3 regions of the Chryseobacterium sp. CBo1 genome follow, and region 1 is predicted to be linked to each of the others. Evidence: riboswitches for the same ligand, from Rfam matches in the RefSeq annotation. Region 1 holds a riboswitch; each other region holds the start of a gene.
What was found. Region 1 has a riboswitch for thiamine pyrophosphate ahead of pnuC (nicotinamide riboside transporter PnuC). Riboswitches for the same ligand answer to the same signal wherever they lie in the genome.
Positions count from the first base shown of each region.

Region 2: it holds a riboswitch for thiamine pyrophosphate, as region 1 does, so the genes downstream of both, thiM (hydroxyethylthiazole kinase) here and pnuC (nicotinamide riboside transporter PnuC) in region 1, are expected to answer to the same signal.
Region 3: it holds a riboswitch for thiamine pyrophosphate, as region 1 does, so the genes downstream of both, BA768_RS06955 (TonB-dependent receptor) here and pnuC (nicotinamide riboside transporter PnuC) in region 1, are expected to answer to the same signal.

Region 1 covers NZ_MAUH01000005.1:69,662-75,393, reverse strand. The annotation lists gene BA768_RS04965 (TIGR01777 family oxidoreductase) at 1-492, opposite strand, end outside; gene BA768_RS04960 (hypothetical protein) at 506-844, opposite strand; gene BA768_RS04955 (HPP family protein) at 846-1,445, opposite strand; TPP riboswitch at 1,886-1,989, shown strand; gene pnuC (nicotinamide riboside transporter PnuC) at 2,017-2,619, shown strand; gene BA768_RS04945 (hypothetical protein) at 2,743-3,783, shown strand; gene BA768_RS04940 (hypothetical protein) at 3,839-4,612, opposite strand; gene BA768_RS04935 (single-stranded DNA-binding protein) at 4,846-5,178, shown strand; gene BA768_RS04930 (HRDC domain-containing protein) at 5,201-5,662, shown strand.
Region 2 covers NZ_MAUH01000056.1:169,500-175,231, reverse strand. The annotation lists gene BA768_RS18645 (TonB-dependent receptor) at 1-1,640, opposite strand, end outside; gene BA768_RS18640 (DUF4272 domain-containing protein) at 1,808-2,449, opposite strand; TPP riboswitch at 2,661-2,753, shown strand; gene thiM (hydroxyethylthiazole kinase) at 2,820-3,617, shown strand; gene thiE (thiamine phosphate synthase) at 3,614-4,249, shown strand; gene thiD (bifunctional hydroxymethylpyrimidine kinase/phosphomethylpyrimidine kinase) at 4,246-5,079, shown strand; gene tenA (thiaminase II) at 5,066-5,713, shown strand.
Region 3 covers NZ_MAUH01000008.1:83,445-89,176, reverse strand. The annotation lists gene BA768_RS06965 (bifunctional aconitate hydratase 2/2-methylisocitrate dehydratase) at 1-565, opposite strand, end outside; gene BA768_RS06960 (WG repeat-containing protein) at 880-1,647, shown strand; TPP riboswitch at 1,718-1,811, shown strand; gene BA768_RS06955 (TonB-dependent receptor) at 1,916-4,018, shown strand; gene BA768_RS06950 (hypothetical protein) at 4,253-5,026, shown strand; gene BA768_RS06945 (acyl-CoA thioesterase) at 5,014-5,541, shown strand; gene BA768_RS06940 (2-hydroxyacid dehydrogenase) at 5,596-5,732, shown strand, end outside.

The DNA of each region.
Region 1 (5,732 bases):
AGTTCTGATTTTTACAACTCTTTCGGCAATGTTTTGTTCCTTAAATTCATCAGCAGCTTTTTCCCAGACTACAACAACTTCACTCAAAAAATCATTTCCTGAAGCATCGTTTTCTGTGAAGATTTTGTCGGTTGTTTTTGTTCCGTAAAAATTAATCCCGGAAGCTGAAATAAAAGATTTTAACTTTAAATTTTTATTTTTTAAAGTGTTTAATATAAGTTTGGCAGAATCTACACGGCTTGAAATCAATTGCTTTTTTCGGTCATCCGACCAGCGTTTTTCAGAAATATTGGCTCCGGCAAGATGAATGATGTGACTTACGTTTTCAAAAGCCTTTTCATCAATGATCTGATTTTCCAGATCCCATTCAAATTCGTTTTCGGCTTCTTTTTTTCTTGTTAAAAACCGTATGGAGTATTCATTTTCCAGTTTTTTTGAAAGCGCTCTTGCAATGGCTCCGCTTGCACCGGTTATTAAGACAGTTTCTTTCATTACAGTGTTTAGATTAATTTTTTACAATGAGAACATAATCTTCTTCAAGAATTTTATAGCCATGGTCATAAATAAATTTATATTCAGAACCATTTTTATAGACTTTGATGTTCGTAAAATAATTAAAATCAAAACCTAAGCCATCTAATTTAGACTTTGCGATTTTAGTTTTTCCGTCGATATTAATTTCACTCAGGATGCGGTAATTTTTGCGAAGTTTGTTGTTTACGTTTCGCATCAGATTGCTCGAATCCTTGTTTTGTTTATTGTTGAAAGCGTTTCTGCAAGCGTCGTTGCAAAATTTTTTGTCGGATCTGCCGATAATTTTCTCGCCACATTCAATGCATTCCATATTAATGATTTTTCAGTTTGTGTTCGTGTTTTTTCTTTAATAACCTTTTAAATCTGCTGTGTGCAGGATAACTTCTGTTTTTAGTCATATTGTTGAAAACCAAAGCTACTAAAAGCAAAATAATACATCCCGAAAGTACCGGAGAAATTACATACCAATAACCAAGTTCAGGAATTTTTCCTGTAGAAGTTACGGCAATTAAAGCAGTTGCTCCACCCGGTGGATGTAAAGTTTTGGTGTATTGCATTAAAACAATCGAAAATGCCACTGCCAAAGGTGCTGAAAGCCATAAAATATCCGGAACAATCTGATAAACGGTGACACCTACCAAAGCTGAAAGTACATGACCGCCAACAAGATTTCTTGGCTGTGCAAGCGGACTTTGTATTGCACCATAAATCAAAACGCTTGATGCTCCAAAAGAACCGATCAGAAATACATTTTCTTCCTGCAACAAATAATGGGACTGAAGAAATGCAATCAGTCCGATCCCGAAAAATGCTCCCAAAAATGACCAGAAATGTTCTTTATAATCAACTAATGTTTCTTTATAAATCACATATTTTGAAACTCTGAACGTCCTTTTGATGGTTTTTTTCACAACAAATTTATTTGAATTTTAAAGGTACAAAATATCCGTTTGTAAACGGCTAAATTTTAATGTAGAGATAAAAGAATTTCAATTCCAATTAATTTTAACGCTATGGACGCAAAGAATATTGATGTAAATTGAAAACATTTTTCGTTCGCAAAGGCGTTTCACTCAGCTATGAACGCAATTAGCCTTTGCTGAACAGAGTGCCTTTGCGAACGGAAAAATATTCGCAAACAATTTAAATAAAATCTTTGCGAACATTGCGATAAAAGAAGATATTTTAAAGTTAGAAAATTTAATAATTGTGTTTGTCATTCTGTAATAATCTAAGTAATGATTTTGAGATGCTTTCAGCATGACAAACTCGCTGCTTTCATTAAAAAAATAAATTTCTTTTCAAGCAAAAAGTAAAAGCCTTTTATTTTCCAAAAAAAAGTCTCACATTTGCGGCATCAATGGGGTGCTGCAATAGCGGCTGAGATGATACCCGGGAAATTTTTCCACACCTGATTCGGATAATGCCGACGTAGGGATTTTTTGATTTATCATCTCATCATTTAATTTTATATAAGTTAATTTGATGCAGGAAATTTTACAACAAACCACTTGGCAGGAATGGCTGGGTGTCTGTTTTTCAGTAGTTCAGGTTTTATTAGCTAGAAAAAACAATTCAAACAATTATCTTTTCGGTATTGCCGGAATTTTACTATCACTTTATGTGATGTTTTTCGCAAAGCTTTATGCGGAATTTACTTTAAATCTTTACTATCTCGTGATGAGTATTTACGGATGGCTCTACTGGAAGTTTGGCAAACGAAAAACGGAAACGGCTATTTCTGAAACCACAAATCAAGAAAAACTGATTACTGTAGGAATTGTAGTAGGAACTTTCAGTATTTTCTGGTATTTTCTGACACAGTTTACCGATTCTGATGTTCCGATTTTAGATTCTTTGGTCAGTGCATTCGCTTGGGCTGGAATGTGGTTGATGGCTCGAAGAAAAATCGAAAATTGGGTTTTACTGAACATGAGCAACATGATTGCGATTCCGTTGTTAATTCATAAAGGACTTTATCTGTACGCAATTCTGACGGCTTTCTTATTTATTGTTGCCATTTCCGGTTATATAGAATGGCGCAAAATTATTAAGTTAAAAAAAAATGTAGCTGTTGTTGAATGAATTTGACAGCTAAATTTTCACGCAGATTTTTTAAATGATCTGCAAAATCTGCTTAATCAGCGAGATATAAAATGAAAAAGATCAAAATGAATATAAAAACCATTCAAAAATAATATCAGAGCAATGTTTTCGCATAAAGAATTAAGAGAAAAAATGCAGGGAGTATCTGAAGTTCCGTCTGAAATTATCAATCAAATTCATCAAGAAAGGCTGCTTCAGATTTGGGTTCCGAATAGATATGGCGGATTGGGATTACGGTTAAGAGAAGGTTTATCTGTTTTATTCAACTGGTCAAAAACAGATGGAAGCTTAGGCTGGATGCTCACTTTATGTTCGGGAGCCAATTTTTTCTCAAGAAATTTAAAACCCCAGATTGCTAATGAACTTTTTTCCAATTCGAAAACTTGTTTCGGAGGAAGCGGAATGATCGGCGGAAAAGCAGAAAAACAAACGGATGGAACTTTTCTGGTTAATGGACTTTGGCATTTTGCAACCGGAGCACCGCATTTGAGCCACTTTACTTTAAATGCCCAATTAACAGAAAACGGAAATTCTTTACTTGATGAATTTGGGAATGAACTTATCCGGTCATTTGTTATTCCTAAAAGTGAGGCTGAAATTATTCCTAACTGGAAATCGATGGGCATGAAAGCAACCGGAACGTATTCTTTTACAGCTGAAAATGTGAAAGTATCGGAAGATTACAGTTTTATTTATGATGAGTTTTTTACGGATGATGTTTTGGATAAAATTCCTTTCAGAATATTTGCGGATTTGACTTTATTGGTCAATTATCTCGGGATGGCCTCTCATTTTTCTGAAGAAGCGATTAAAACAAGACCTCATCTTGATTTGGATTTATTCAATAAAAGAATAGAAGTAGCAATGGAAAAGATCATTGAATTTGCAGATGAAATTGAATCTTTATTAAATGATTCCAAGCTAATTATTTCTGAAAAGCAGTCTGAAATTCATGATTACTCTTCAGATTTGGTAGAAAGTTTGTCGCATCAGATTTTGGAGATTTATTTCCAGTTAGGAATAAAAGCAAGTCATACCGATTCTGCAGTTTATCAGGTGTTTTGTGATTATTTTACGGCGACACAGCATTCTAATTTTAGGAGGGAGTTGGAAGAAAAAAGGAAGTGTGAGTTTCATTATTAATTAAAGTAAAAAAGCATTACCTAATTATTATAGCCATTGTCTTTCGCTTAAATTATTAGAATTGAATGTGTTTTAGTAATATTTTAAAAGATTCATTTTTAGTTACATATAGTTCATGTTTTAATGATTTTTTATCAATGATAATATTGTTATTGAACAGAAAACTAAACGGGGTATTTGATTCAATTAAGAATAATCTTAATAATTGACTTATTTCTATTGATTGTATTTGAAGTTTATCTTCATGTAAAATTTCTTCAAATTTGAAATCTATGTAATCTTTAGATTTTATTTGCAGTTTTGAATACCACATTTTATCAAATTCAAATATACGATTATATAATTTCGAATATTTTTTTTCAAAGTCTCTTCTATAGAATTCTGGTTTTGTATCTTCTAAATATCTATTTATTATTTTGAAGAGAGGATCATCAAGTAAATTCTTATAGCTGAAAGAGCAATTATCAGTATGATTTGCAATTATATTTTTAATGATTTGTACAGCAAAAGAATAACAATATGAAAATTGATTAATTTCATCTAAATCTATTCCTGAGCTGTTTGGTTTATAAGTTAAAGAATAATACTTACTACCAGATAATTGATCAGAATTGTAAAAATATTTATTTGCAATTATTTGCTCTTCCTTTGTTAAACTTTCAAAGTCATTCATTTCTACATTTATATAAAATCTTAAAACACCTTTTCCAAAATGCTCTAAGTCTTCAAAGTTGAATGGGACAGAATTAACAGTAATTCCAATTTTTATTAAGCCATTTATATGTCTATTTAGGTAATTGAAAAATTCGTAATTAATATAGTTATCCATTTATATAATACTTTAAATAAAATTCTGCCTTTCTCAAATATAAAGATAAGTTAATCATAATTCAAAATAACATAGCTTGATAAAATCGCCTTACCCGTTTTCAAACGACTACAAACGAATTTAAATAGTTTTCTACCGACTAAAATTTTCAAACCGATGAATCTTTGCAACAGAGATTTGAGAAAACAAGTGAACGTCTCTTATCTGAATATTAATTTTAAAAATACAAAGTTATGTCACTAAGAAACAAAGTAACCTTAATCGGGTTCACAGGAAAAGAAGTTGAAACAGTAAACTTTGAAAACGGAGGAATGAAAGTTTCCGTATCATTGGCTACAAACGATCATTACACCAATGCAAAAGGTGAGAAGGTAGAAGAAACGCAATGGCACAATCTGGTTGCATTTGGAAAAACTGCTGAGATTTTTCAGAAATATGTTCCAAAAGGAAAAGAGATTGCCATTGAAGGGAAACTTACGTACAGATCGTACGACGATAAAGACGGTGCGAAAAGATATATTACTGAAATAAGAGTAGATGAACTTCTGCTTTTGGGAGGTAAATAATTGATAAACTTTAAAATCACAAATGATGAAAATAAAAGTTTTAAAAATCAGAATTGCAGATGAATTTCTGCGTGAAGACCAGAAAGTAATTGATCGGTTTCTTGAAAATCATGAAATTATTAAAACAGAAACGGCATTTGTACACGACGAACAGTTTTGGTCAGTTGTCCTATATTTTAATGATCTGGAATCTGCTCTAAATAAAACGAGTGTAAAAGATTCCAAAACCGTAAAATATTCTGCGGAAGACGAAGTGTTGAGCAATGATGAAATCAAGATATTAGATGCTTTGAAACTTTGGCGTTCAGAGAAAGCAAAAGAGCAGAATCTTCCGACTTATTTTATTGCAACCAACAAAGAACTGGTTTCTGTTGCAAAATATAAACCGGCAAAAAAAGAAGAGCTTTTAGATATTAAAGGTTTCGGCAAGCATAAAATCGAAAATTATGGAGAAGAAATCCTTGAAATATTGGAGAGTGTGTAAAAAATCTAATTGAATACCAAAACACAAATGATCGTACGAAGCTGGAGAAATATAAAATCTCCGGCTTTTT
Region 2 (5,732 bases), on a different contig from region 1:
TCTGGTTTTACAGTATAGCTGCTTCCAATCCATTGGTCGGTCGGGTTTCCGCTTCCGCTGTTGCTTAACAAGTGTAAATTCTGAGTGTTTCTGGAATAGCCTCCTTTCACGCTGCTTACTTCATTAATTCTGTAATTCGCTGTAATTCTCGGTTCAAGATTCACGTATGTTTTCCCAAATTTTCCTTTTTCTAAAAATTCAGAGTCGGTTAAAACTCCATTTTGGTAGGTATTAAAAGTATCGCCACCTAAAACACTGAACATTGAAAGTCTTGCTCCGTAGTTAATGGTTAACTTTTCTGTTGCTTTGTAATCATCATTAATGTAAACGGCGTTCTCCCACGAATATCTCGGATTTCTAGGAAAACTGCTCACACTTGTTCCCGATGCGCTACTTGGCGTGATCGTATGATAAATTGACTGAAAACCGAATTTAACGGAATGTTTATTTCCCGCAAACCAGGAGAAATCTTGTTTCAAATTCCAGTCTTCAATTTCAGAATCTAGCCCGAAAGTATTGTTGTTGCTGCTTAACGCAACATTATAATTGTAGTTGCTGTAAATGAATGACGTGTTGGAGAATAATTTGTTGTTGATAATGCTGTTCCAACGCAAAGTTGCTGTCGTATTTCCCCAATCGGTTGAAAATGTATCACCCAAACCTAAAACATCTCTTCCAAAATATCCCGATAAATACAAACGGTTATTATCATTAATCTGATAATTGGCTTTTAAATTAAGATCATAAAAATATAATTTACTGTCCTTAAAATCATCGGTTGCTTTTAAAAATACATCCGCATAGGTTCGTCTTCCAGAAACAATAAATGAAGACTTTTCTTTCTGAATCGGTCCTTCAACGCTTAATCTGCTGCTGATTAATCCGATTCCGCCGTTGACGTTGTAATCTTTATTGTTTCCGTCTTTCATTTTCACATCTAAAACTGATGAAAGTCGACCGCCATACTGAGCCGGACTGTTTCCTTTGATGATACTCACATCTTTCAAAGCATCGCTGTTGAAGGTACTGAAGAATCCAAGTAAATGCGATGCATTATAAACTGCTGCTTCATCCAGTAAAATCAAATTCTGATCGGTCGCACCACCTCTTACAGAAAAACCGCTGCTTCCCTCACCGTTACTTTTAATTCCGGGTAAAAGCTGAATGGTTTTCATCACATCTTTTTCACCAAACAGAACGGGAAGTTTATCAATCTGCTTAATGCTCAGAGTCTCGGTTCCCATTTGTGCAGATGTGAGATTTTTGTCTTTTTTCACGGCAGAAATTACCACTTCATCAATTTCTTTTACCCTTTCTCCGTTTTCCTGACTGAGCTTAAGATTCAGCTTAACATCATCTTCAACATTCACGATTTGCTGAAAATCTTTGAATCCGGGATTTGAAACAACCAAAGTATATGAACCTTTAGGAAGCGAAAGCGAGTAAAATCCGTATTCGTTGGCAATAACAGAAATGGTAGGATCTTCCGCAACCTTTACGGCGACACCGATCAGTAATTCACCATTTTTTTGATCTTTTACCGTTCCGCTGACCGAATATTTCTGCTGTGCAAAAACGACTGCGCTGAAACATACCGCAGCGATAGTGGTTGCGGCTTTTAAGGATGTTTTGTGTATCAATTTTTTAGTTTATTTTTTAATAGTGATGAAAGTTTTTATTTTAAATGAATGACAAAATAAATTCTGAATATTGATTTTTAATCATAAATCTGAGAAATAAAAATCTTACAATTGCCTAAACAACGAGCTTGTGGTAGATTTATTGTTTAATGAATATTAAATATTCTTTACGTTCCCATTTCAATATCATCCCAATCAGATTCTTTATTCATGAGCCATTCCAGAGCTTTTCTTCTCTCGTAAACCAGCCCTTCATTGATTTTGGCTTCTACGCCTTTTATTCTCTCATCTACGCAATACCAATGAAAACGGTAGTAAAGATCAAGCATATTATAAATTTCATCATCAGTTCTCAGTTCAGACAACTGATCGATTTTTTCATTGCTTTCTTCCTGCTCAAGATTGGGTAGCATTATAGCCATATTTTCGCCATACCATTGGTTTTCGTCAAGATCAGCAATCATTTTTGTTGCCCACATCAAAGCCCAGAGTCCTTCAAGATACCAACGTAGAGAATTGAGCTCGTAATCTGTTAATTCTTCATTATCTTTTAGTAAAATTTCATTTTCCCAATTAGAAAGATGAGAGGTGAGATTGTGTTTTTCAATCCATTTTCTGATGTAGCTTATTGGTGCTTCAAAAGAAATATTAATCAGGGCATTCATTACAGACATTCTGCCTTTTATTTCTTCTAAACTTCTTGTATTGGGATCTTCCAGAACAGGAAGCCAGGAATTGAATCTGTAATTTTTATTTTGTATAATCTGGTTATTGAGTTCTCTTACTTTAATTTTTTGTTCTTCAGTCATTTTATTGGATTTGATAATGGTGAATATCTCTGAATTGAGACTTATAAATTATATTTTCCAATGCTAACATACAAAAACTATGAATAGAAAAGGTATTTCCTGATGTTAATCATATATTAAAAAGGGTGTGAGAAAAAGCTCAACCATTATAAAATTTGAGATGTAGTAGGGATAATTTTAAGATTTAATTCTAAAACATTTGTATCTTTGTTGTAAGCTTTAGGGGTATTCTGAAAAGAATTGAGAGAGTCCCTTTGAACCTGATACGGCTTACACCGACGTAGGGAAAAGCAAGAAAACATTGGTCTTTGATGTTTTTCTTTCTTTATTCTGTTTTGTTTTCCTAAAGCATTTTTATAAAATAAATTTAATGGAAAATAATCTTTGGAATTACATTCAATCTGTAAAAAATCAGTCACCGCTTGTTCATAATATCACCAATTTTGTGGTCATGAATAACACCGCCAATGCACTTTTAGCAGTAGGAGCATCGCCTATTATGTCTCATGCAAAATCTGAAATAAAGGATATGGTTTCTATTTCAAATGCTGTAGTCATTAATATCGGAACACTTGATGAATATTGGTCTGACTCTATGCTAATTGTTGCAGAAGAAGCTCATCAAACCAAAAAAATGTGGGTTTTAGATCCTGTCGGAGCGGGAGCAACAGCTTTTAGAGATGAAATTTTATCAAAGCTTTTAGAGTTTAAACCAACTGTGATCAGAGGTAATGCTTCAGAAATTATCGCTTTAGCCAAAGCCAATAAAACCATTACAAAAGGAGTCGACAGTACAGCGGAAAGTAATGAAGCGATTACCGCCGCAAAATATCTTGTTGAAAACTTTCAGTCTGTAGTCTGTATTTCGGGAGCTACAGATATTATCATCGATGATAAAGAAATGTACTTCGTTGAAAACGGACATCCGCTTATGACAAAAGTAACAGGATTGGGTTGTTCGGCTTCGGCTATTGTCGGAGCTTTTGCTTCAATTGCTGAGAATAAAACAGAATCAACAGTTGCTGCGATGGTGCTTTTAGGAATTGCAGGAGAATTGGCTGAAAAAATTTCGGCAGGCCCGGGAAGTCTTCAGATGAATATTTTAGATAAGCTTTATAATATTTCCGAACAGGAATTTTTCGAAAATGTAAAAGTTTCTAAAAAATGAGTCTGATTCAATCTTTTCCTTATCAATTATACCTTGTGATTTCAGAAACAGACTGTAAAGGAAGAAATTTTTTGGATGTTGCCGAACAGGCAATTTTAGGTGGAGTAGACCTCATTCAGTTGCGTGAGAAAAATGCTTCTGATCTAGATTTTCTTGAAAAAGCAATTCGTCTGAAAGAAATTACTGACAAGCACGGAATTCCTTTAATCATCAATGATAATGCGTTTGTTGCCAAAGAAATTGATGCTTTCGGAATTCATGTCGGAAATAATGACACCCAACCAACAGTTTTAAGAGAAAATTCTTTTCAAAATAGGATAATTGGCTATTCAATTGAGTATTTGGAACAATTAGAAAATTGGGAGACAGTTATTTCAGATTATTTAGGAATCAGTCCTGTTTTCAGAACAGATACTAAGACAGATACCGTTACGGAATGGGGATTGGAAGGTTTAATGAAAATCAGGCAATTGACCGAAAAACCTTTAGTTGCTATCGGAAATATTCATTTTAAAAATGCAAAATCAGTCATGGAGGCGGGAGCAGATTGTATAGCAGTTGTATCAGAAATTTGCAGTGCCGAAAATCCTCAAAAAGCAGCTTTTAATCTAAAAAATGAAATCTTAAAATGAAAAAATACAAATATCCATCCGTTCTTACCATTGCGGGTTTCGACGGAAGCGGCGGAGCAGGAATTCAGGCTGATATAAAAACTATTTCGGCTTTGGGTTGTTATGCAACTTCGGTTTTGACTGCTTTGCCTGTACAAAATACGCAAGGCGTAAGAAATATTTTCCCGATACCTGTAGAAGCGGTTTCGGAACAAATTGAAGCAATTTTAGACGATATTTTTCCTGATGCCATTAAAATCGGGATGGTTCATACTCCGGAACTGGTTGAAACGATTGTAAAAACTTTAGCCAAATATAAAAAAGTACCGATTGTATTCGATCCTGTAATGGTGGCAACAAGTGGACATCGGTTGATCGAGGAAAAGACGATTGAAACCATTATTGAAAAATTATTCCCAATTTCAGATATCATTACTCCGAATATGGATGAAGCAGCGATTTTAGCAAAGATGGAGGTGAAAAATTTGGATGATATGAAAATTGCAGGAGAGCGAATAAAAGAATTAGGTTGTAAAAATATCTTATTGAAAGGCGGTCATCTGGAAACAGAAATGATTACCTCCCTTTTGTATAATGATCAAAACGATTATCAGACTTTCAAATCTGAAAAAGTTGACACCAAAAACACACACGGATCGGGTTGTACATTATCATCTGCGATTGCTTCTTTTATAGCCCGTGGAAAATCGATGGATGAAGCGGTAGCTTTTGCTCAGTATTATGTTTCTGAAGCAGTTCTTAAAGGAAGCGATGTGCAGACCGGAAAAGGAAACGGCCCTTTAAATCACTTTTTTAATCCTCAAAAACTTATCAAAAATGAATTGGTCTGAAAATGCCTGGAAATCTATTGACAATATTTACAACGATATCATCGAAATGCCTTTTATTAAAGAATTATCAGATGGGAGCTTAGAAAAAGAAAAGTTTCAGTTTTACATTGCGCAGGATTCATTGTATCTTGAGCATTTCGGAAGAGCTTTGGCAATGATCGGCAGCAAGGCTCATCAGGTTGAAGATGCCTTGACTTATATGAGATTTGCCGAAAATGCGATTGTTGTTGAAAATGCTTTGCACGAATCTTATTTTAAAGAATTTGAAATTTCAGGCAAAGGAATTTTAGAGCCTGTTTGTCATCACTATATTCATTTTTTAAAAAGTACGGCCGCTTTTGAACCTGTTGAAGTAGCGATGGCTGCAACTTTACCTTGTTTCTGGATTTATAAGGAAGTAGGAGATTATATTTTAAATCTTGAACAAACATCAGAAAATCCTTTCCAAAGCTGGATTGAAACGTATGGAGGAGAAGATTTTGCCAATGCTGTTAAAACAGCAATCGAAATTTGCAATAAAGCTGCTGAAAATACAACCCTGGAAATAAGAAACCGAATGAATGAAGCATTTGTAACCGCTTCACGTCTTGAATTTCAATTTTGGCAGGCGGCGTATGATTTGAAAGTTTGGTAGCTTAAAGCGAAATTTTCTT
Region 3 (5,732 bases), on a different contig from region 1:
ATAAATCAGTAGAAATATCACCTTCACCAGCGATGAAAGTAACCACTTTGATTTCTTCCGCAACTTCCGGAAGTTTAGTGAAAAACTCTGCCTTTGCATAGCTTTCCAAAATATCTTTAGCGATAGCGTTACCCGCTTCGTAAGCTCCTTTCAAACGAGCTGTATCAGCATCATACAAATAAACTTGAGTTTTAAGAACTTCAGCAGCCTGTTTTGCAACAACTTCATCATTACTTAAAGCCAAATAAAGTAAAACTTCAATTGACGGACCTCCTTTCATGTGAGATAGAAGCTCAAAAGCAAAAGCCGGAGTGATTTCTTCAACCACAGATTCGCCAAGAATAATTTCTTTTAAAAATTTAGCCTTTACACCTGCAGCACTTGTTGTACCCGGTAAAGTATTGTAAATGAAAAATTTTAGAGAATCAGTTCTGTGCTCGTTAGCTGTGTCTTTAATCTGCTCAATAATTGCGCTTAGCAATTCAGCACCGTCGATTGGTTTTGGGTGAAGACCCTGTGTTTTTCTTTCCTCGATTTCTTGGATGTAATCCTGATAAATATTCATAATGATAGAAGTCTTTTCAAATTTAAATAGACCATAGAACAATGTCGTGTTTAATCCTTGCGGTATTTGTAGCGAATGAGCTATAATCTGTAAATTTTAAGTGTTGTTTGATTTTGTTTTTAAACCTATTAAAGATGGCGGTTCCTATAACTGTAATGTCAAAAATCAATTCTTTAAAATGTTTTTCTATATCAAACACTTAAAAATGTTCCCAAAAATACGGAATTTTAATTTTTTTTTTGGTTTAAATTATTTAGATTCTATATAAATATCAATTTTATATTTTCTATTTTTGACACAAAATACATTGAGTGATGATTTTAGGAAAACTGAAACTTGGATTTTTTATAACATTAGCTGTTTTTGCTTCTGCTCAGTCTAAGTATTTGAAAGGTAAAGGTTTAGCTAAATCGAAAACTGCTGTTTCTTCAAAGGTTTCAAAAAAATCGGGATCTGATTTACCGGTTGTTAATGAAAATATACCATTGCTGATTCCGCAAAAAAAGAACGGAAAATCTGGTTTTGTTAATCAGAAGAGCCGATTTGTGATTCAGCCGGAATATGATTTGGTGATGTTTTTTGGTGAAGACTGTAATCTTCTGAACTCTCCGAATGAGAAAATCAGAAAGTTCGGAACTAATGATTTTGCAACTGTTGAGAAAAACGGAATTACTTTCAGGATCAATAAATCCGGAAAAAGGGTCTATCAGTATAAAAATGATGATTTGGGAAAGTGTAATCTTACGTTGCAGAAAGCATTATTCCATGCCTATATTCTTCACGGAAAATATGGGATTATTGAAGATTCAAAGTTTAAAAATCCTTCAGATCGCAGCCAGTTTGCAATTTATCCTGATTATCAGTATCTCTATATTATGGAGGGAGATGATGTTGCCAATCCTATGATTGTTGCCACTTATAATGATAAATTTGGAGTGATTGATGTCAATAATAAAATTGTAATTCCTTTTGAATATTCAGATATAAAAAGAAATTACAGCTGGAAATTGGGAAAAATGTTTGAAGTAACCAAAGACGATAAAAATTATTATTATATCGATTCCGACAACCGTTCGTATTAGATTTAAATAAAAATTTAGACGAAAATGTTTTCGTTGATCTAGGTTTAAATATTTTTTGTAATTTTGCCGCTGAAATTAAAGGGGTGCCCCAATCGGAGCTGAGATTATACCCAATGAACCTGGAACAGGTAATGCTGTTTAGGGAAATTTGAAAATGAGCAATGAATAATAAGCAATTAGTAATACAATAAATTACTTATTACCAATCACTCATTACTTATATCATAATCGCCCCTTTTATTCCATTAAATTTTTAAAATTTATAAGAATGAAAGGATTATTTTTTTTAGGACTTACCGCAAGTTCACTGAGTTTTGCACAAACTCACAATTCCGATTCTCTGAAAGCCAGAGATATTGAAGCTGTAAACTTCACCAAAAGACTTCCTGTCGCAAAAGAAATCATCAATGTTCAAAAAGATGTCGACAGTAGAAATCTCGGACAGGATTTACCGATTCTTCTGAAAAATCAAATCTCAATTATTTCAACTTCCGATGCAGGAAATGGTGTAGGATACACCGGTTTTAGAATTCGTGGAGTTGCCGGAAGGGGAATTAATGTCATGATGAATGGCGTTCCGTTCAATGATTCCGAAAGCCAGGGAACTTTTTTTGTGAATGTTCCGGATTTAACGAGCTCTGCGTCGCAAATCGTTATTCAAAGAGGAGTTGGAACTTCCAACAACGGTGTTTCTGCCTTCGGAGCGAGCATCAATGTGATTTCAAAAGAACCGGAAGACAAGTTTTATTTTAAAACAGATGACAGTTACGGTTCATTCAATACCTACAAATATTCTGCGGAAATAGGTTCCGGAAAATTCTGGAAAGACCGTATTTCTGTGATGGGAAGATATACCAACATTCATTCTGACGGATATATTGATAGAGCTGCTTCGGATTTGAATTCTTACAACTTCACTGCTTTATTTGAAGAAGGAAAAACAAAACTTCGCCTGATGGCTTTTGGCGGAAAAGAAAAAACATACCAAGCTTGGAATGGCGTAGACAGACAAACCTGGGAAACCAACCCAAGAACCAATTTGTCAGGAGCAATTTATGATGCAAACTGGGAAAATGTAGTTGGTTTTTATGATAACGAAACGGATAATTACAGACAAAATCACTATCAATTACTTTGGGAGCAAGGTTTAAACGAAAAGTGGAATCTTGAAACAACGCTTCATTACACAAAAGGAAGAGGCTATTATGAAAACTACAAACAGGGTGATCCTTATGCAAGATATAATTTGCCTGATTTTAACGGAAACGAATATTCAGATTTTATCAGAAAAAAATGGCTGAATAATGATTTTTATGGGATCGTTTCTACGTTATATGGGAAATTCAACAATCTGGATCTGAATTTTGGAGTTGTTGGAAACCAATATTACGGAAGACATTATGGAAACGTGAAAGATGTTTTCTTTGCTGAAATTCCGCAACATGAGTATTACCGAAATCGTTCGGTGAAGAATGAAGTTGCAGGTTTTGCAAAAGCTTTGGTGAAAGTAAATGATTTTGAATTCTTCGGAGATTTGCAATTGAGAAATATCGATTATGACACCAAAATTTTAATGGAAGGTGATGGTGAAGGTGCAGATCTGAAAAAGAACTGGCTGTTCTTCAATCCGAAGGCGGGAATCAATTATAGATTAGGAAACGGAAAAGTATTTGTTTCTTATGCTCATGCGCAAAGAGAGCCGAACAGAGATGATTTAATTTCCGATAATGATGTTAAAGCAGAGAAACTGCACGATTTCGAAGCGGGTATTGAAAAACAGTTTGGTCCGGTTGCTTTTACCGCAAACCTTTATTATATGTATTATCTGAATCAGTTGGTTTTAAACGGACAGATCAGTAACATCGGAGAATTTATCAGAACCAATTCCGGGAAAAGTTATCGAAGAGGAATTGAGGTGGGCGCTTTGGCGAAACTTTCAAAACAATGGGAAGTTTCCGGAAATGTAAGTTTAAGCCAGAACAAAAATCAGGATTTCAGAATTGAAAATGAAAAAGGAACAACAAACCTTGGAAATACAGAAATCTCTTTTTCACCTAATGTTATTGCCAATTTAAGTTTGAAATTTAATCCCACGAAAAACTTTCAGTTCTCTTTGATGAATCAGTATGTAGGAAAACAGTATCTGGATAATACGGAAACTGCCGATTTACAGCTGAAGGATTATCTTCTTACAGATTTTAATGCACAGTATCAGTTTAAAATTTCGAAACACGATGTTGCTTTGAAGCTTTTGGTAAATAATATTTTCGATCAGAAATATGTGAATAACGGTTATGTTTATAACGGTCCGATTTATTTTGCTCAGGCAGGAACCAATTTTATGTTCGGAATCAGCTGGAAGATTCAGTAATATAATAAGACACCATTTTACATTTTATATAGTAGTTAGATTTTCTAATTAAATTTTTTTAAGACTGTTTCGGCAGTCTTTTTTATTAGATTTAAATTTAAAATTAAATAAAATCTGTGTAAATCAGTGTAATCTGTGGGAGACTAAACAACAATATTCATTTATGATTTTAACATTTTAAACTCAAAATAAATCTCTCAAAAAGTCACGAAAAAGTCATAAATTTGCGGTCAAATGAATATTTCAGCTTACATTTTAGAATATCTGAAGCAATTCGGAACAGTTGTAGTTCCGCAGTTTGGTGTTTTCTCACTCGAAAATTCCAAGGCAGTTATCAATTCTGAAAACGGAAGTATTCTTCCACCTTCAAGCAAGATTGCTTTTCATTCAGATTATCAGGTTGCGTCGGATGATCTGGTCAATTTTATCAGTACTCAGAAAAGTGTGTCTAAAAATTCTGCTGAAAGCGAACTTCAGGTTCAGACCGATTTCTGGAAGAAAAAGCTTCAGGCAGATCAGGTTTTAGAAATTAATAACCTCGGAACGATTTATATTGAAGACGGTCATTTGACATTCAACGGAAACCGTTTGGAATCCGATCATCCGGATTTTTATGGTTTGGAAGAAATTCGCTTTTCGGATATTAAAAATAATGAAAGTACGATTCCGACGGTTGACAGAGAAAAAGATTACAAATTCAACAAATCTATTTTGTGGATTTTTCTTTTCATCATTCCTGTTTTGGGAATTTTATATTTCGGTTATACGCAACAAGAGTTGATTTTCGGTAAGAAATCATTCGACAGTGTTTCTGTGCAAACCACTACAAAAAGAATTGAAAAACCCGTTCCTGTAAAAATAGATTCGGCTCAGATGAAAATTGCAGATTCTATTAAGCAGATTCAATTGAAAAAAGATTCTTTAATTCAGGATTCTATTAAAAAAACAGCCGTGAAATCTGTGAAAATTCCGGCAACTCAAAAATCAAAACCTCAATGGCAAAAATAAAAAAAGCGTCAGAATCGCTTACAGTGATGACGAATATCGTTCTTCCGAATGATACCAATCAACTTAGAAACCTTTTCGGTGGAGAATTGTTGGCAAGGATGGACAGATGTGCATCAATCTCAGCAACGAGACACTGCGAGAGAAGAGTAGTAACAGCTTCTGTGAATCACGTTTCTTTCGATCATCCGATTCCCGAAGGCGGAATTGTAGTAATGGAATCTAAAGTTTCCCGTGCTTTTTCAACTTCAATGGAGATTTATGTGGATGTTTGGTTGGATGATCCGATTAATCATAAAAAAATCCAGACCAATAAAGGAATCTATACTTTTGTAGCGGTGGACGAATTCAACAGACCGATTCCGATTCCTGATATGGAGCCGGAAACAGATCTTGAAAAAGAAAGATTTGCTGCAGCCTTACGAAGAAAAGAATTATCTCTGATTCTTTCAGGAAGAATGAAGCCTACAGATTCTGTGGAACTGAAAAAATTGTTTGCAGGAGATATTGAACAATAATTGACAACGGAAGAATTTTTTTCTTCCGTTTATTTTTAAATGTAAGTTACAAAAATGAGAATCTTATTATTAGATAAAAACCATCCTCTTATCACCGATCAGCTTTTAGACAAAAACTTTATTCTGGAAGAAGACTTCACGTCTTCTTATGATGAGGTTTGTGCTAAAATTCAAAATTATGATGGAGTAAT